Linked DNA regions of Endozoicomonas gorgoniicola. The protein of the gene in region 1 purifies or fractionates together with the protein of each later gene. This does not show direct contact. Links are inferred from orthologs where the notes say so. Each region holds a gene or a part of one and is shown in the gene's direction. Other genes may lie near its edges. The genes, in order: NX722_RS12180 and NX722_RS01545.

Region 1 (10,150 bases):
GGTGTATTCACACACGGACCCCATGACCAACATCCTGGATTACAAGCACTGGATTCTGGATCACAATGGTCGCCAGCAGACCATTGAAGTCGATCAGGGCCGCCGTCAGGCAAAGGGCCTGGTCGCACACATCGCAGGTTGTGATGACCGGGATATCGCCCGCCAGTATTGTGGTGCCGAGATCAAGGTTCACGCCAGCGAACTGCCCGAGGCTGCCGATGATGAAATTTATTGGCACGAACTCGAAGGACTGAATGTCATCACCCGCAGCGATGCAGGCGAAGACCTTCTTCTGGGCAGAGTCAGTCATCTGATGGAAACCGGAGCCAATGATGTTCTGGTGATTCGCCCCTGCAGGGGCAGTATCGACAAGTCCGAACGCCTTGTGCCGTGGCTGGTCGATCAGGTGATTGAAGAAGTGAACCCTGAAGCAGGGTTCATTCGGATTGACTGGGATCCGGAATTTTAATCCGTTATGGAACATCACAACAATGATGCCATAACGGCAGATATGTGGTTCGGTGTGGTCACACTGTTTCCTGAAATGTTTCGCGCGATTACCGAACACGGTATTTCCGGGCGAGCCGTTAAGGAAGGCAGTGTAGCGGTAGAAACCTGGAATCCCCGGGACTTTACCCACGACAAACACCGGACTGTGGATGACCGACCTTATGGCGGTGGTCCCGGCATGTTGATGAAAATTCAACCTCTGCGTGACGCCATCCATGCAGCAAAACAAGCTGCTGGAACCGATGCCACAGTGATATACCTGTCTCCCCAGGGACGCCCGTTAGATCAGGCAGGGGTTCAGGAACTCGCCGCAAAAAAGCGGATCATTCTGGTAGCGGGGCGGTATGAAGGTATTGATGAGCGCGTAATCAACAACGAAATCGACGAGGAATGGTCGATTGGGGATTACGTATTAAGTGGTGGCGAACTCGCCTCCATGACCCTGATTGATGCAGTATCACGCTTTGTACCGGGCACCCTGGGTCATAAGGATTCCGCCCAAGAAGACTCCTTTGCGGACGGCCTTCTTGACTGCCCGCACTACACCCGTCCGGAAGTATTTGAAGGACAGGCAGTGCCGGAAGTACTGATGTCAGGCAACCACCAGCGAATTCGCGAATGGCGCCTGAAACAGTCTCTGGGCAGAACCTGGCTGCGACGCCCTGACCTGCTTGAAGGTCGTGAGCTGACCGGCGAGGAAAAGAAATTACTTGCTGAGTTCCAGCGTGAACACAGCGAAGCCAGCAAAGGGTAAACCCTTAATTTGGCGGAAATCTTGACTATCGGGAGCAAAAGCTAAAATGAGCAAGAACAGAATTATTGAAGCGCTCGAAAACGAGCAAATGAACAAGGAAATCCCTGCCTTCGCACAGGGTGACACCGTTGTTGTACAAGTTAAGGTAAAAGAAGGCAACCGTGAGCGTCTGCAGGCGTTTGAAGGTGTTGTTATCGCTATCCGTAAGCGTGGCCTGAACTCTGCTTTCACCGTTCGTAAAATCTCCAGCGGTGTTGGCGTTGAGCGTGTATTCCAGACTTACAGCCCACTGATCGACTCCATCACTGTTAAGCGCCGTGGTGACGTTCGTCAAGCCAAGCTGTACTACCTGCGTGAGCGTAGCGGTAAGGCTGCTCGCATCAAGGAAAAGCTCAAGTAAGATCGCTTTGATCCCGGCTCAAACCGGGACCGGAAAAATCTTTATTTATTGTTCTGACAATCCGGCAACTTTTGTTAGACATCAAAAAAAGCGACTTCGGTCGCTTTTTTTGTACCTGATCTCTGCCCTCCCCAACCAACGCTATTTTTTGGGGTAGGGAGTCACTCTGGCAATATACCAGTTACAGTTCAGGACAGGTTGATAATTGAGATAAATATGAGCGGAAACCTTATGCATGAATTCAGCTGAGTCGTTAAAACGGTACAAAGCAAGTGTGGAGTCAAAAAAGTCCAGCTCATTCCCCTGAACCCGCGTTCCCATAACATGCCCCATATTTTCCAGATTACCCATCAGGTAAATTAAATGAAACCCCTCCCTTAGCGATATGTCACAAGCATTCATGAAAGGATCGAATTGACTTAGCCCATATCTGCAATATTCAACGGATAATCCGTTACCCAATAGAAAATCACTCATTTCCTGCAAGAAATTTAGCTGCTTTCTAACACGGGGGACGATTAAGTTATTGTACGCTGACGATATAACACCCATCAAAGATACCGAACCCAGCTCATCAAATGAATTAAGGGCACCATTGGCCATACTTTTTTTTATCCAGATTATCGTCATGCCCACGCACAGGCCTACTCTCGTAGTGGGAACGGGGATTGTCGTCCCTTTTTTCCAACGGACATTGAGCGTATAGGGATTAACAGTGGAAAAAACCTCGGTAACCATAACAATCCACCTTACTAGCCAGTATGTCAAACATAGACCATTTGCACTGATTTAAGGCTCCAACCCGGAAATATCAAGGCTTGCTCAAGAGGGAAAAATGACTATTAAAGTCGAGAAGACTTCACCCCCAAGAGCAAGCCATGACCAAGTAACACACCCAGCCGCCCACCTTCCCGTGGCCATTTGCCTGCCGGGGCAGAATTCCTATACCATCCACTCAATACACCAACCAGTCGAACCAATGCCTGAACTCCCTCAAACCAACGAACCCGTTACGCAGTTTCTCCAGCATCTCTGGCTGGAAAAAGGCCTGAGTGAGAATACCCGCTCGTCTTATCAACGTGATCTCAGGCAATTCCAGGAATGGTTACAGGAACACGAACAGAAACCGGTGACCGAAGCAACCCGTGACAGCCTCAGTCACTACCTTGCCTGGCGCTACGAGCAACGCTACAAGCCTGCCTCAACCGCCCGAAGCCTCTCGAGCCTGCGTGGTTTTTACCGGTTCCTGCTCAGGGAAGGTGAACTGGCCAGAGATATCACCGCCAATATCGAACTGCCCAGACAGGGTCGCTCACTGCCTAAAACCCTGACAGAATCCGATGTCGAAACCCTCCTGAATGCACCGGATACCGACACTACACTGGGTCTTCGTGACCGATGCATGCTGGAACTACTTTACGCCTGTGGTTTACGGGTGTCAGAACTGGTGACGCTGACGTTAGACCAGATCAACCTGCGACAGGGCATTGTTCGAATCACAGGCAAAGGTGGCAGGGAACGCTTATGCCCAATGGGAGAAGAAGCCCTGACCCGGATTCTGGACTATATGAAATGTGCCAGACCCGAACTACTCAATAACATTGACAGCCCGGTCATGTTTCCGGGTCGACGAGGCCAGCCCATGACCCGTCAGACCTTCTGGCACCGAATCAAGCACCACCAGCAGACAGCAGGCATAACAGCGGATGTATCTCCCCATGTATTACGCCATGCCTTCGCCACTCACCTGCTTAACCACGGTGCCGACCTGCGGGTGGTTCAGTTACTGCTTGGACACAGCGACCTATCCACCACCCAGATTTACACCCATGTGGCGCGACACCGACTGGAAACACTTCACGCGGAACACCACCCCCGGGGATGACAAAGCCTCAACAGCGACTAAACTTCTGTGCCATACAATCCGATCAAGTCTGTTAGCAGTAACGATTTAACCAACAACAATCAAGCCAGCCAAAAGGCCTGGACCAAAAACAATAGAAACGAGGAACCCTCATGCGGCACAGCGCACTGATCCTTCTGGCTGGACTGATAGCCACACAGCCTCTTCTGGCAGAAGAAAAAGCCAGCCAAAAGCCTGAAACAACGGCTGTTGCCTCTTACGACAAAGAACTGGCAGGAATCCGTGAAGCGATAGAAATCCAGCTTAAGTCCCGTGACCCCAATATTCCTATCGAACGTGTTGAGCGAACCGGGTGGTCAGATGTCTACATGGTGGTTCTGACCGGAGGAGTTGTTATCTATGCCAGCAAAGACGGCCGCATGATCCTCAGAGGCGATATGCTGCGGCTGGAAGACGACGGCGGCATTACCAATTTGACAGAAAGCGTTCGTAATACCGCCGTAGCCCGGCAGCTAAACAAAATAAAGCCTGCCGATGTGATCAGCTTTAAACCCGAAGGCGAAGTTAAAGGTGTCGTTTATGCATTCACCGACGTTGACTGCGGTTATTGCCGGAAACTCCATCAGGAAGTGCAGGCAATGAATGATCTGGGCATCGAACTGCGCTATCTTGCCTTTCCAAGAGGCGGGCCGAACTCCCCGGCCTACAGCAAGATGGTCAACGCATGGTGCGCAGAAGACCGCAAAAAGGCTATTTCTGACCTTAAAACCGGCAAAGATATACCCTCCACGGCTGTTACCAAAAAAGGCGAACCACAACCGGAAGGCTCCTGCGCAGTGCTGGTTGATCAGCAGTATCAACTGGGAAACAAGCTGGGTGTCAATGGCACACCTGCCCTGTTCCTGGAAGATGGTCGGGCCATTCCGGGCTACCGCCCTGCAGCCGAACTGGCAAAAATTATGGGCATTACCCCACCCGCTCTCCCCGCTGCTTCTCAATGATGAATGGCTCTTAATGGGATAGATATCTCTTAATGGGATGGATGTCTCTTAATAGGATGTCTCTTAACAGGATGTCTCTTAACAGATAGTTGCCTGCCCTGCTGGCAAGGCAACTTCACCGCACCTTCCCTGCATTGGTCATTGAACTTTCTCAGGTCAGAGCTGTCTTTAGAGTATCGGGATAACCAAACGGACTTATTACTATGGAAGGACAAAGCGCTACCTCAGCCTCTAAACCAAGCTGGTACAACTACTGGCTCGACTTCCCCGACCTGAAAAAGGAATCGGAGAATTCCGGCGAAACGACGAATTCCGGCAAAACGACGAAAGTATCCATCGTTCCTGCGGAACCTTCCCAGACGGCTGCCGGTTCACCCTCCGACTCAGCCCTTCCGGAAACAAAAGACGTTAGACAAAGAAATGTTATTTCTGCCAATAGCTCCATACAGAGCCCCGACGAGCCTGTTGCCAATTTTGACAAAAACTTCACTGCGTTGATTGAGGATGCCCTATGGAACACATGCCCACCTGAAGAGGAAGACCAGTCCAGGCCCCGGCTCCCATCCCCCACTTTAACGGGCAATATTTCTCTGGGAACAGCACCAACAGAGGAAGGCAAAAATGAGAAAACAGAACAATTATTGTGCAATTATGACTTTGTTGAGCTGCAAGATTCCGACAAACAGGTCTGCAACCTCCTCCAGCATTCCACGAGCAGTGTCAACACAATCTGCCAGAAAGAATGGAGACTTCTAAGTGAAGAAGAGCAGGAAGACGCCCTGAAGGAAATAAGAGCCCTTACCCAGCTGCTTAGCACCTTTTCATCAGACGATCTGGCAACGATACTGGTCAGAGAAAGCTCAGGGCTGGAAGCCGCCTCGAGAATTGAACACCTTCAATCTCAGCTTGAGAAAATCAACGAAAATTACCGGGGACTGGCTGCCCTTTTGCAGCCCACGGAACCCGTCATCCAGGATACCAAAGCGTTATGTAACGCCCTGTACCCCAGAATTAAGCAATTACAGGTAAACCAGCTGGCAGGCTCCCATAAAGCCAGCGAATCCAGCTGGGAATCCTGCAACAATGTTGCCTGCGGCGATCCGCGCAAGGTTAACCCGGATGGTATATCTGCACAGTTTGAAATTGATATTCTGCGACAATCCAATTTCGCCATTTTCAACGGTGAAGGAGAGCTACAGTTCCATTCCGCAGTAAAAAATTATGAGTATCAGCAGGAGAACAATGAAAACAGTAATGAGCGCTTCAAGGAAGACTGCCGCAAGGAACTGATAAAATTATGCGCCGGCTACCCCGGTCATATGCTGGCCGTTGTGTCTGACCTGGCCAGTCAGAGTCCATACAACGCTATGTGCCACGCCATGAAACAGTTATTTACAGAGCAGCTGAAAGGAGATCACGTTATCGCTCCGCAGGAACGCAAAATAGAAACACGCTTGCTACCACAACCGGACGGCACACTGGTCGTTGAATTAACCCTTGCTTTTAACCAGTACAAACTTAATGATCCGGATGGACGACAGTGTCTGGTTGATCAACCCGCACTGATAAAGTCTCGCACCACTCTGGACCCAGGTAGACTGGATGAACGAAAGCTGGACGATATTGAGCTGCACCTGCTTTCTGCAGACAGCTGTATTAACTTTACGGAACGCCCCTTAGCTTCGCGCCAGAGGTCTATAATTTCATAAAGTGTCATCTACAGTACAAGTCGGATGTTGTCTGAACTGATGTTGTCTGAACTATAGTCGCATTAAAAGCTTTTTAGTCAATCTGGCCTTGCATCATGAAGCTCCACTCAAAAGTTAAAGTTATAAATAAATACAAAAGCCCCCGTGAGCTGGAGGACGATTTGTACAACATAATTAATACCGTAAAAGGAATGGGCTATAGGAAAGAGGATGTCGAGATGCTTGAAGTAAATTTGAGAATAAATTTTCCATTGTATATCCGCAGACAACTTCAGGAATTATTTGTTGGCAATTTCGCAAAAAAAATTCCAGTCCGGGCTGCTCACTATATCAGTCGTGACCAGTTCAGTCCTGACCCCAGCCTGTTGAGCAGACTGGCTATACGTATTGCTACATTGAGCCACCCAATCTCTGTTATCGTTGCATCGAATACACTGATTTTTTTATTTAATAAGCAGTTTGTATGGGGACACCAGATCACTAGAACCCCATTTTTGGACAACCATATCATCAATGTTGATTTAATGTAGCCATGCTGCGCTACCAACGACAAAGCTCGCATCAGCCCGGTATTTGTAGCTATAATCAGCCCCTGCGTTTTACAAACCTGAATAATACAACTCTGCCCGGGAAGTCGGCACGGTATCGATCCAGACTCTACAGCAACAACACTCTTTCAGGCTTTCTGCAGAATCACACAACGTCGAATAAACCATTAACAATAAGTTTTAATAAGAGGGTGAAGCATTTTGAAACCGGTTAAGGTAGGAATATGCGGTCTGGGTACCGTCGGTAGCGGTACCTTCAATGTATTAACCCGTAACACTGAAAGCATTACTGCCCGAACTGGCAGACCCATCATTATTGAGCAGGTAGGAACCCGTCGCGGCAACCCGGCTTGCGACACCAGCCGTACATCCGTTACCACCGATATCTTTGATGTTGCGCGCAATCCTGACATTGATATCGTTGTCGAACTGATTGGCGGTTACGACGTTGCCAAAGACCTGATCATGACAGCCATCAGCAACGGCAAACACGTTGTGACCGCAAACAAAGCCCTGATCGCTGAGCACGGTAATGAGATTTTTCACGCTGCCCTGGAAAACAATGTCATTGTCGCTTATGAAGCCGCTGTGGCCGGGGGAATTCCGGTTATCAAAACCCTGCGTGAAGGCCTGGCAGCCAATGATGTCAACTGGCTGGCCGGAATTATCAATGGTACTGGTAACTTTATCCTGACCGAAATGGGCGACAAAAACCGTCCGTTCGAAGAGGTGCTGAAAGAAGCCCAGGAGCTGGGTTATGCCGAAGCCGACCCAACCTTTGACGTGGAAGGCATTGATGCCTGCCACAAACTGACCATTATGGCTTCCATCGCTTTCGGTATGCCACTGCAGTTTAACAAAGCATTTACAGAAGGCATCAGCCAGGTGACGCCAGGCGATATCCAATACGCTGAAGAACTGGGTTACCGAATCAAGCATCTGGGCATTTCCAAAAAAACAACTAAAGGCGTTGAGCTTCGGGTACATCCGGCGCTGATCCCCGCTGATCGGCCGATGGCCAATATCAATGGTGTACTCAATTCCGTTGTGATCAATGCCGATGCCATTGGTGAAACCATGCTGGTAGGCCCCGGAGCAGGCGCAGAGCCTACTGCCTCTTCCGTTGTGGCTGATATTATCGACATCGCCCGCAACCTGGAAACACCTCCGTCAATGCCTTTCCCACTTGGCTACAGTGCGGACGCCATGCAACCATTGGAAGTGCTGCCTGCCGATGAGATCGACTGCGCCTACTACCTGCGTATTCATGTAAACGACCACCCCGGTGTGATCACGGCACTGAGTTCTGTGCTGGGCAAAAACAACATCAACATTTCTGCAATGACCCAGAAAGCCGCCCGTGAACACGACATGCATGCCGATGTGGTGATTCTCACAGAAATCGTCAAGGAGTCGGTTATGAAGCAGGCTCTGACAAAAATTGAAGCCCTGGAAGATGTGCAGGCTCCGGTTGCCCATATTCGTGTCGAAGCGCTTTGCTGAGCCATGACTTAAAGTATGGGCGTGATAAAGGACCATAGGGGAAAACATGAAATATATTACAACCCGATCCAGCACTAGCGAGATGAAGGGTAAGACAAAAGGATTTCAGGACGTACTGCTGGCAGGTCTTGCCAGCGATGGCGGGCTTTATGTACCCGCAGAACTGCCGCAGTTCTCAAAAGAAGACATTCGTCAACTAAGAGGCTTGCCTTATAACGAGCTGGCATACACGATCATCAAGCCTTTTGTTGGTAGCGAAATTGATGACACCACGCTGAAACAGCTGATTGACGACAGTTACAGCACAATAGATACCTTCAGCCATAATGCTGTTGCCCCTCTGCACCAGATTGGCAGCAACGAATGGATTATGGAGCTGTTTCACGGTCCAACACTGGCGTTCAAGGACTTTGCCCTGCAACTGCTTGGGCGGCTGCTGAACCATGTGCTGACAGAGCGTGGCGAAAAAGCCATTGTACTGGGAGCCACCTCTGGCGACACCGGGTCGGCAGCCATTGAAGGCTGCCGCCATAGCGATGCACTGGATATTTTTATCCTGCACCCTTATCAGCGGGTTTCAGAAGTCCAGCGTCGTCAGATGACCAGTGTACTGGCTGACAACGTCAACAACATTGCCATCAAAGGTAATTTTGATGACTGTCAGGCAATGGTGAAACAATCCTTTGCCGACCAGTCCTTCCTGCCGGACAATACACGACTGGTAGCCGTTAACTCTATTAACTGGGCGCGCATCATGGCGCAGGTAGTGTATTACTTCCATGCTGCACTGCTGCTGGGCGCCCCGGATCGTGAAATCGCCTTCTCGGTTCCTACCGGCAACTTTGGCGATATCTTTGCCGGTTACATTGCCCGGGGTATGGGCCTTCCGGTTAGCAAGCTGATCGTCGCCACCAATCAGAACGACATTCTGCACCGCTTCTTCAAAGATAACGACTACCGTAAGCAGCAACTGGAACACACCCTGTCACCCAGTATGGATATCATGGTGTCCAGCAATTTTGAGCGCCTGCTGTTTGACATGCTGGGTCGGGATGGAAACCGGCTGGCACAGCTGATGGAAACCTTCCAGACTACCGGGAAACTGCAGGCTCCTGAAGCAGACTGGCTGGAAATCAAAGCGCTGTTTGAAAGCTGTCGTACTGACGACTCTGACACCTGCTCAACCATTGCACAACTGCACGAGGAAACCAACTACCTTGCCGACCCTCACACCGCCACCGGTGTACGGGCATTGCAGGAGTTGAACCTTGCCCCCCGGACGCCAAAGGTCGTTCTGGCGACAGCCCATCCGGTAAAATTTCCGGACGCTGTGGAAAAAGCAGGTCTGCAATCACCTTCCCTGCCTCCTCACATGAGCGACCTGCTCCAGCGCGAAGAGCGTTATACCGTACTTGAGAACAACCTGTCAGAGCTGCAGGCTTTTATCAGGCAACAAACCCGGCATCGCTAAGCCGGAAATTCAGCAGGAACTGGCAACTGCTGGCTCCTGCCGTTGTTTTCATTGGTGCGGTTAGCTCCATCCCAGCGTAAGCTGTTTAAAGAAGTGGTTGGTGCCTTCATTAAGATTTTTGTAAAGGACAAAGATGGCCTGTTACCAAAATTTGCAGGTGCCATCAATGCGTAAGTCCTCCAACTGTAAACACCGGCAGGCAACAGAACGTTGGTTCCATGTATGGCTGATATGCAGCAACCCAGCCTCAGAAATACACCCTTACAGACCTTAACCATTTGCATGTATAATGCGCTGTTTATCTTATTACCCTACCCACAAGAATCCTGTAGTTATGGAAAAAACGTTCAATCCGCACGCTATCGAGCGCACCTGGTATCAAACCTGGGA
Region 2 (10,121 bases), 2.3 Mb from region 1 along the record:
AACAGGGAAAAGCACTTCAACGAAACTCTCCGGGCCAGTTGACCAGGGCGCTTCGGAAACAGGCAGAACGTCAGACTTCAGGGATGTCAGTGTTGTCCCTCCGACCGATTTTTCGAACAGTGGAGCCAGCCCTTACCAAAGTCCGGCACGCCAGCTTAAGCGCCGAAGGATAAGGCCGGTTCATGTAAAAGGTGACACAATCGGTTCCGGTTCGATATTGTGGCAGCCTGCCCCCCGCCAGACGCCACACCCCGCGACCCGACCTCTGTCTAAAGCGCAATGTGCTGGTTTGCCCAGGCGCAGGTTTATTGATCGGTTTATGGCGCTTGCTGTCTGCATGGTACTGGATATGAGCTCGGTAAGGCAGAAGTTTGTGTCATACTCCTCGGCGACCGTTCATCTCATAAAAGATCAGTTACAAAATCTGCAACAGTTACTTAAGCTGGGCAAATCTCTGAGTGGTGATGAGCGGGCAGCTTCCAGGAAACTGGTCAAAAGTCTGCGCAGAAACGTTAAGCAAGCTAAAAAGGCAGAACTGGATGAGGCTCATAATTACATTCAGCTGGTCAAGGCGCTCAAGAAAATCAACCGTGGAGAAATCAGCAGTCACAAGGTTCATTTAGCCGGTATTGAGTTGGCGGGTGGCAAAGCGAGCCTTGAAAATATCGATATGACGGTAACGGGCGTTGATGTGGTCAGCAGCGCAAGTGGTGAGCTGGTTCCAAGGCTAAAGGCTGACGTGAAGGCCACGCTGGTTGTTTCGGTTCCCGGAAAACCTCCGATTCGTGTCAGTGTTGACATTGAGGATGCCGAGCTGACCCTGGAAGGGCGGGTAATGCCTTTTGTTAATTCCTATATTCAGGGCAATGCAATTAAGAACCTGTTTAAAAACATCCGGCACCTGCGGGAGAACAAGAAAGCGAAGTTTCAGCTAAGCCACCTGGGGTTATCAGCAGCGAAGGTGTCGGCAAGGCTGGAGGACATTGATCCGGGCGCCGTCAGTCGTATCGCTGCTCGATCTGTTTATGGTAATCGTCGCCTGATTGAACGGCTGATGGCCGATCTGAAAATGCCTGTCGATTTTCGGGTTGATGAACTGGAGCTGTTTGACCATGACCAGAAGCATCCCATGTTAAAGGTTGAAGACCTCTGTGGACAGATGAAATGCCGTCAGGCTCATGAAGTGCAGGATGGCGAAAAGGAAACCAGGGGTTTCAGTCTGCAGACAGGCAACCTGTACTGTGATACTGAACAGGCTTCTGATCTTGCCAGTCGTACCCTGAAGAAAATGATACAGGTTCCGATGGCGGTGATGCCCGGGGACGCACCGGTCACTTCAACCGCTTCCGGTGTTTTGAGCAAGCATTCAGAGCGTTTCAGGGCAAACATCGCTCGCGCTGAAATAGATTTTAATATGGACTGTATTCACGAACAGCGCTCTTGCAAGACTCTGGGGCAGGAGCAGCTGGATATATGGGCGGACCAGCTGGAAGCGTTTAATGAAGGCGCAACCTATCTGGATCTTGGTGCCGGAGAAGTACATGTAAATATTGAAAGAAAGGGAAGCGACCGTTCGGTAACGACCAGACTTAACGACTTTATGATGGATGTCGATCTGCGTGAGGAATTACCGGACAAAGAGCTGAAACTGGACCTCCATGGTCGTGTACAGGGGCTTGATGCAGAACTCTCAGTCATCAAAAAAGACGGTGAAACCCATTACCACGGTGAACTGGGGCAGGTTGATATAAAGACAACGCCGGAAACCATGATGATCGCCAAAGGTCCGCTGGAAGTCTCTCTGCCTGGCAGTGGCCGTTTATCCTTTGATTCCGTTGTCGTGGACAGTCAGGCTCAGGAAGAGGGTCGTGGCAATCATGTCAGAATGGATGGTATCAAAGGCAAAGGCTCTGGCGATATTCGGGTAAAAAGTCCGGGCAATGAGTGGCGGGTGCCAGTGCGTGGTTCAGGGAGTGTTGAAGCTTTGGATCTGGCTGTGCAGCAAAATGCAGGTGGTGTTCAGGATGTGCCTGAAACCCTGGCTTATGCTCAGTTGCAGTCACTTAAATTAAATGACCTTGGAATAGCGGGTGTCAGGCTAGGTGAGGTAGAGGCTGACCTGGATGAACAAGGCAGTGGGATGATCCGGTTAAACCGGGTTGAGCTGGATGGCAGTGAGTTGTTGAAAAATATTGAACTATTGCCGGAGGCGTATCGGCAATGGATTACCCCGGCACTGGTTGAAGGGCGAATTTTCCGTTGTGATATCTCCCTCAAGGTCATGAATGGCGAAATTCTCAGCGACCAGTCGCAGGTATCCGGACTGGATATCGAGCATACTCAGGAAGCCGGAAAAACCATGACGGGGCAGGCAGCAGGCTACCTGCTGGGGATGTTCCAGGGGCTGGTTAATCGTCTGGATGTATCGGCTATCAATGTTCATGAGGGGCGGCTGTGGCTGGAACTGAACGTAAAAGGCTGGCATTTGCCGGTACCGCTTTTCAAGGTTGGCTCAGAGCATATGAATGAAAAAGGCGGGGTGTCGGTAGCCGGGCTGTTGCACGAAAACACCGGTGTGCAACTGATGGGAATGAACAACAACTATCGGGAGCTGCTGCATAGCGTCAATAATCGTGTCAGCACCGGAAAAAAAGACAGCCTGCGAGTACTGGAGGAAACCTGCAGGATGGCCCCGAAGCAGGAGGCCGTCAGTATTCTTCAGCGGGTTGATATGAACAGTATTCTGGAACAGGCGAGGGCAGGAAATCCAGAGGCTGTGGCTGACCTGCCAGTGTTTTACCGTTTGTTCCTTCAGTATCCGGAAACGGTTAACAGAGCCTTGCAGGTCAGGGAGTTTATCCAGTCGCCAGCAGAAAGTCTGGATACCTTCAGGGCTGAACCTTATGCCCGACAGGTTGACCCTGTCCTTTTATTCCAGAACCTGCAACGTGAAGGCGAACCGGAAAAGGCTCTGACAGTAATGGAACAGGCTCTGGAGCAGGCACCCTATAACCCCCGACTGAACTATTTTGCCGCCGTTCTCCTGAACGATCAGATGGACATTCCTTTAGAGAACTCGTCACCAGATAGCTCTCCATCAGAAAGCCAGCCATTGAAGGAAGGTGATGAAAAGCGGCTTCGCGTGCAGCAGGCAAGGGTTGCCAGCCTGTTAGCCAGGGCATCCAGAGGTGGATACACCCGAGCCAGTCAGCGGTTGAATGAGAAGGCTCAGGCCAACGATCCTTATGCCATTCTGGCACAGTGTGGTGATACCCTGACCCGGACAACAGACATATATGAATTCTATACAGCGGTGGCAAAACTGGAGCGCCTTGCGACGAATGCGCAAAGTGATATCAGGGATTGTGCAGGACAGATACTGGTGAGCAGGGCGCAGAATGCTGACTGCATGTTCCTGAACCCGGATCCGAAGCGGGTCAGTGAGCTGGATAAACAGCAACAGCTAATCGTTGAAGGCAGGGAAAGCGAACTGAGCAAGGAGGATGCCTACCGCTGGGGTTTACGTTTACTTTATGGTGTGGAAGGAGTGGGTGTGAACCCGGAGCTGGCCATGTATATCCTGGACCTCAGTCAGCAAAGTGGCGTTGAGTCGGCATCTGTTCATCAGCAGGTGTGCAACAGGGTACATCACTCTAATCCGGCAGCCGCTGCTGCCTGATGGCTCCCAGCCTCAGCTACCTGTGAATTAAACGGAGTGGGAGTGAGATTGCCGTATTCTTCTCAACTCTCGTATAGCCGGATCACAACGGCAGCGATAAATGATGGCTGCTGCCCCAAAAAAAACAATCCCGGCGCCGGCCGCACCCACTTTGATCTGAGCATTCAGACATTCGTCGTCTTCCTGGCAGGTGGCCATACTATAAAAACCACCAATCAGTGTTGTAAGCAGGGTACTCATGGCGCTTCCTACCAGCGTGTAAACCGGAACACGGGTTGCCAGATGTCGCAAATGCTGTAAGGTACTGGGCTGAGGTCTGCCTGCAGCAATACCGGCCATTTGTCCCATCAGGGGTTCCACCTGTCCGAGCAACGTCATCAGATCGTTTGCGGCGTCGTCATCCAGATCCTGGACTGCCTCATAGGAAAACTCCCGAAGACTCTCCATTAAGTGCTGGTATTGTCTCAATACTCTGGCGCTCCTCAGGTAGGAGTTCTGGTGCAGCGCGCTGAACATATGGTGCGCACGAAAAAAAAGAGGATGCCTGTTGGTTCTTTGTCCCACCGCATGCTGGCTGCTTGCCAGAAGAGGTGTTGTCTCGTCGCTGTGTTGTAACAGTGAACCTTCAAGAGAACGGTTACTGGCAGTACCTGCGTCGCACTGGATGCGCACCAGTAACTGGTCAAGGGCATTATCCCGATTGATGATCAGCGTGTGTTTGCGCCAGAACTCAATAATGCTTCGCTCTGCGGCCTCTCCCAGAGAAAATGAATGAGAACAGTGTTCACATAAAGTGCTGAGGGGAACTAGCACATCGCTACTCCCTGCCGTGATGAGTGTGACTCAAGGATAGAGCATTTGCAGGGCTTATGACACCTGAGTGCAGGCAGGGAACGCACCTCTGGCGGTAGTGACATCATGGATGCACGCAGCCTGTATGGGGGATAAAACACTGTCAGTTTGTTGGACAGGCAGGTATGCTGTTGAATTAAATACATCCCAGAGATAATGAACGAATGGTAATTTCCGACAACAAGGTCGTAAAGATTCATTACACCCTGAAGAACCAGGGCGGTGAGGTCATGGACAGCTCCGAAGGTCACGAGCCTCTGGCTTATCTCCAGGGCGCCGGGAATATTCTGGAAGCTCTGGAAACTGCGCTGGCAGGCAAGCAGGCGGGTGACAAGCTGAAAGTGTCTATCGAAGCGGCTGAAGGTTATGGTGAATACGACGAAAGTCTGGTTCAGCCAGTGCCGCTGGAACAGTTTGGTGATCACCAGGTGGAAGTGGGTATGCAGTTCCATGCTGACACCGCGATTGGTCCTCGTGTTGTGACCATCATTGCCATCAGCGAAGAAGAGAAGCAGGTGGTGATTGATGCCAACCATACTCTGGCCGGAGAAGACCTGTTCTTTGATGTTGAGGTGGTGGAAGTGCGTGATGCCACTCAGGAAGAGCTGGATCACGGACATGTGCATGGGCCGGATGGCCACGAGCATTAATTAGCGGATGCTGATTAAAAAAGCCGGGCAGGTAACAACAAACTGCCCGGCTTTTTTATTGCGTTATAGCGGTAATATATCAGGGTATTTTACAGTCATAATCAGTCAGTGGAATATTGGCTTCGGTTTCTGGAAAAGGTTGGGAGACTGCTCGCTTATAGCGATAGTAAACGTATAAGCCAGCGCAAAATACGCCTGCCAGTACCGCGCCCGCGCCAATACTGACTCCTGCTATGCCTCCGTTACTTAAGGAGGCGTCGGAGTTCCTGTTTTTTTTTTCACAAGTTCAGAGCTGTTTTTCCAGGTTGCGTCAAGGGACGGAGTGATAGACGGAGTCGATGGTGTCGGTGGTACTGGCGAGCTGTTCACAAGCATTGAATTTGAGCTGACAGTGGGTGCTGAGCCTGACGCACTGGGTGTCGACATGACTGGCATGGATGGAGAAGGGGGTAATGGTGTCGGCGAGCTGTTCACAAGCATTGAATTTGAGCTGACAGTGAGTGCTGAGCCTGACGCACTGGGTGTCGACATGACTGGCATGGATGGAGAAGGGGTCAATGGTGTCGGCGAGCTGTTCACAAGCATTGAATTTGAGCTGACAGTGAGTGCTGAGCCTGACGCACTGGGTGTCGACATGATTGGCATGGATGGAGAAGGGGTCAATGGTGTCGGCGAGCTGTTCACAAGCATTGAATTTGAGCTAACAGTGGGTGCTGAGCCTGACGCACTGGGTGTCGACATGACTGGCATGGATGGAGAAGGGGTCAATGGTGTCGGCGAGCTGTTCACAAGCATTGAATTTGAGCTGGTAGTAGATGCTGAACCTGGTGTACTGGTTGTTGTTGTGATTCTGTTCTCCATTGTTTGGGAGACAGCAGGGGCAATGTTGGTCTCTGACGAAAGTTTGACCTTTGACGTTGTGACAACCGGCGTCGTCTGAATGCCCGGCGTTATGCTTTGAAGCCGACTAGCTGAGCGAATAAGAGACGTGGCTGCCAGGCTTGTCATTGGTGTGGTGGTAAAAGTGGAAGCAGAAGGAGATATGTAACCAGAAGGGCAGGGCGTGCCATCGGAAAATATAAATCCTCCCTCTATGCTTGTTTCTTCCAGAGCTTCGCAGGGAGACTCAATTTCTTTCAGGTAGCTGTTGTTGTTATCACCGGAAAGTTTTATTGGATAAATCTGAAAGTCCGTTCTTCCAAACGGTTGTTGCTTCCCTAAGAGTTTATTCGATTTTAAGTGAAGATCGAGCTGTCCGAGCAGAGCAATCGAAGTCATAAAACCGGAAATGTCATTATTTTCAAATTGGAAACCTGGAGAGGTCAGGCTTGCCAGCTCCGGCTTTGTAATTCCAGAAATAATGATTCCTGCTGTTCTTCCCGCACTAAAACCCAGAGAAGTAAGGCTGTTATCCTTTATGAGTGTTGCAGAATTTGGAGCAACTTTTAAATCTAATACTTCTCTGACGTCAGTGATGAATTTGTTGTCCTGGAAATCCAAAACATGAGTTTTTCTCGTATTGTTTGAATAATCTGTATATTGAAGATTTATTTTCAAAGGGGTATCAATGTCTTTCTTAGGAACTCTGTTTTTACTGGCATAGCATGAGCTAAAAGTATTATTGCGAAAACTAATAAACACCCTGTCATCAAGCCATCTTGAAAAAATATCCTGATGATTTTCTTCTAGTGACATATTAACTATTGCGTCATTTATCTGGAACAGATTGCTGTTAGTGATTTTGATGAGACTGTATCCCTCGGGATAATTGAAGCTCATTGGCTGCAGGTCTATTTTAATCATATCCGAATACACCATATCAGGATATATGGTTCTACGGTGCAATCTTCTGGACCCAAAATGCCCATATTGATAACACAGTTTGCTATAGCTTTGTCTATATGAAAAGGAAGTGGCGTTTGTTATGCCTGAAATAACGACTCCAGAACCCGCAAGTCTTATAAGATTATCTCTTTTAGTATTTTGATTAAAAGTGGCGTCTGTTGAGTGCCAATGGCATGAAAAGCTAGCAGAAATTCTTCGTGCCATAGAAATATGATAGTCTTCCGCCAATGCGACCTTGTTAACATCAATTGGAATACCAATAAGCTTTTGACCGGAATCAAGAGTAATTGCATCCGTAACAAAAAAATAATTGGTCCAGGTTTTCGGTATATGACTCGAAACCCCTTTATCTTCTCCAGCGATAAACGTGCTCCCTATAGTACACGATGCCTCATTCTCTCTAATGTTGACACCGTATGCCTTTCCAACCAGTAAAAAAGCTGTGCCAAATCTTTCGTGCCAACTTTTGGAATCGTTATAACCATTAATACGTTTATCAAGATTAAACTTTTGTTCAGGTACCTCTATAATACATCGCCTGATCTCTTCATCCGGGTGTTCCCGGAAAAATTTTTCCATGCCATCAGCAATGACTTTCACAATGGCATCGTTACTTGCATCCAGGCGACCCATGTTAACCGAAAAATTACAAAGCCTGTTCAAACGGTCCATAGGTGACTCTGATGGAGAAGCAGGCTGCTCAGTGGTGCTAAGCGTGGTGGCGTTTGTGGGGATCGCCACGGCTTTATCTAAAAATCCGTACATGACAAGTACGAACAGGTACAGGATGTTAAAGCGTTTGACTTTATTCATATAAAGACTGTCCTCACAGCCAAACAAAGCAGGCTGCTCTATACCGGCGGAAGCTGGATTAATGAAAACAACCTCCGGAGATCTGGATGGTATATCTAATGATTAATTGTTAATACAAATGAGAAGTATTATCTTCCCTGAATTAAATAGCCCATATATTCACTGGCTGCAAGAAAATAGTCGGTACTTAACCAAACCTGTTGATTTGACAGGCTGCTTACCACAATCACCCAGTACGTCTTTACAAACCATCTTTGCCTTTCAATTCGTAGGTTAATGGTTGTATAGTTCGCAGCCATTTTGTTTGTTTGTCGATTGTTTGTTGTCTATGCGACTCCTGACTGCGCCATTGGTGGCGATTGCTATAACTGCTTCTGTCTATAGTGCGGAAAATGCTTTTCCGTACTGGACAATGATTGCGCAATGGAAAAACCCTCTTCTGTTTCTGGCTGGCATGATGGCAGGAGTACGCTGGCCGGACTGGGATTTTTTAATACCAGGGTTAAGCCATCGTTCCGGCTTGACGCATTCCTTACTGTTGCCGATGGTCGTGTATTTTATGGCATTACCTGCCATTGCTGCCGGTTTGTCGCTGGGTATTGCCCTGCATCTGTCTTCTGATATTCAGCCAAAAGCCTGGACGGGAGGGGCATTGATAAAATTTCCTGTTCTGGGCAGCATCGGGAAAAGGCTGTCGCCGTTGTGGCTGTTTATCAATATTGCGGGCTGCATTGGCATTATGGCGGCTTCCCTTGATATTGAACCGCATTTTGCCCAGTTGATTATGCTGATGGTGACGTCTGCCGGAACCTTCTGGTATTTCAGTCGAGAGGAAAAGAGGCGCCTGATTCCACTGACCACTCTGGCAGCCAGTGGCTTGCTGGTTCACAGTTTTCGCAGTGGGCTTCTTACTCTGAACGCTGTGACTCAGCTTTTTGTCTGATCGTCTGACTTCGGGAGCGCTGACGCTCCCTGTCGCGGATTTTCTGTTTGCGTCGTGATGTTACGGTATCCGCAACCTGCCCACCGATATGAGCCTCGCCTCTGGCTTTAGCCAGCTGCATCTGCTTTTCCCGCTCCTTGAAACGCTGCTTCTGCTGGCTGGAATGTTTGTTATGGCAGTGTGGGCAGCTGACCCCCTGCTCATAAAACGGGCTGGCTTTATCTTCCTCGGTAATGGGCAGGCGGCAGGCGTGACACTGGTCGTATTGTCCCTGCTCCAGCTGGTGGTTGACGGTGACGCGGTCATCAAAGACAAAGCATTCGCCTTCCCAGAGTGATTCTGTTTCCGGAACGTCTTCCAGATATTTGAGGATGCCACCCTGCAGGTGATACACCTGTTCGAAGCCCTTTTGTTTAAGGTAGGCCGTTGATTTTTCGCAGCGAATACCACCAGTGCAGAACATGGCGACTTTTTTGTGTCTGGCCGGGTCAAGGTGTTTGTCAGCGTATTCAGGAAACTCCCGGAATGTTTCGGTTTGCGGGTTGGTAGCATGCCTGAAGGTTCCCACCTGGACTTCGTAAGCATTGCGGGTATCGACCACGACTACCTCCGGATCTGAAATCAGTCGGTTCCAGTCCTGAGGTTTTACATAAGTGCCAGCACTCAGGTTCGGGTCGATATTCCCGACCCCCATGGTGACAATTTCTTTTTTCAGTTTGACTCTGGTGCGTTTGAAAGGCTGCTGATCCGTGAAAGACTCTTTGGTGGTCAGGTCGCTTAGTCTGGGATCATCTCTCAGCCAGTCCAGAAGGTTATCAATGTTTTCACGGCTTCCGGCCACCGTGCCATTAATGCCTTCATGGGCAAGCAGTAGGGTTCCCCGGATTTGAAGTCGGTGCATCGCCTCGGACAGGGGCAGGCGCAGGGACTGGTAGTCGGTGAGAGTCACGAATTTGTAGAGGGCGCAAACAACGGTTTTCATTATTGTTGTCCATATTGTTGTCCATTGATTGTACAACGCATTATCAGGGGATATGTTCAGGAAGCCGGATGATGGGTTGGTTAAATGTGGTGGAGAGTGTAGCAGTCAATCGGGGATTAGAAAATACTGCTGCGGTCTTCTTCGCTATGAAGTGGGTATCAGTCAGTGGAAGCGTTTCTTCCATAAAGTGTTAGGCACACTAACCGCGTAGTCAGTGTATTTTCAAAAGCACGGGTCATAATTTAAAGAGTATTAAAAAGCCAACCAATAATAACTTTTAATTAAAAAGAATAAGGAGTAAATGATATGCACTCAACACAATTTCTTAATCATCCCACAATCGGCACTTTCGGGGTC

The links.
Region 2: the proteins of NX722_RS12180 (region 1) and NX722_RS01545 purify together in Escherichia coli (affinity purification with mass spectrometry, with the first as the bait; 2 studies listed by BioGRID). This does not show direct contact. The link is inferred for Endozoicomonas gorgoniicola from one-to-one orthologs.

Annotation. Positions count from the first base shown.
Region 1 is NZ_JAPFCC010000001.1:2,644,346-2,654,495, forward strand. Bases 2,702-5,604 are described here. They hold NX722_RS12180 (DsbC family protein), read left to right. Parts: upstream 2,702-3,680; coding sequence 3,681-4,529; downstream 4,530-5,604. Other genes in these bases: xerD (site-specific tyrosine recombinase XerD), read left to right, coding at 2,702-3,549; NX722_RS12185 (hypothetical protein), read left to right, coding at 4,733-5,604. Outside these bases: ribosome maturation factor RimM, read left to right, coding at 1-469; tRNA (guanosine(37)-N1)-methyltransferase TrmD, read left to right, coding at 512-1,264; rplS (50S ribosomal protein L19), read left to right, coding at 1,311-1,664; NX722_RS12170 (C58 family peptidase), read right to left, coding at 1,806-2,402; more of xerD, read left to right, coding at 2,644-2,701; more of NX722_RS12185, read left to right, coding at 5,605-6,238; NX722_RS12190 (hypothetical protein), read left to right, coding at 6,457-6,768; NX722_RS12195 (homoserine dehydrogenase), read left to right, coding at 6,988-8,289; thrC (threonine synthase), read left to right, coding at 8,336-9,760; NX722_RS12205 (valine--tRNA ligase), read left to right, coding at 10,095-10,150. UniProt on the Escherichia coli protein: Acts as a disulfide isomerase, interacting with incorrectly folded proteins to correct non-native disulfide bonds.
Region 2 is NZ_JAPFCC010000001.1:340,599-350,719, forward strand. The notes cover bases 3,565-6,438. They hold NX722_RS01545 (FKBP-type peptidyl-prolyl cis-trans isomerase), read left to right. Parts: upstream 3,565-4,695; coding sequence 4,696-5,181; downstream 5,182-6,438. Other genes in these bases: NX722_RS01535 (hypothetical protein), read left to right, coding at 3,565-3,679; NX722_RS01540 (hypothetical protein), read right to left, coding at 3,707-4,492; NX722_RS01550 (hypothetical protein), read right to left, coding at 5,428-6,438. In the rest of the region: more of NX722_RS01535, read left to right, coding at 1-3,564; more of NX722_RS01550, read right to left, coding at 6,439-7,839; NX722_RS01555 (hypothetical protein), read left to right, coding at 8,144-8,782; oxygen-dependent tRNA uridine(34) hydroxylase TrhO, read right to left, coding at 8,748-9,764; NX722_RS01565 (hypothetical protein), read left to right, coding at 10,071-10,121. UniProt on the Escherichia coli protein: Folding helper with both chaperone and peptidyl-prolyl cis-trans isomerase (PPIase) activities. Chaperone activity prevents aggregation of unfolded or partially folded proteins and promotes their correct folding.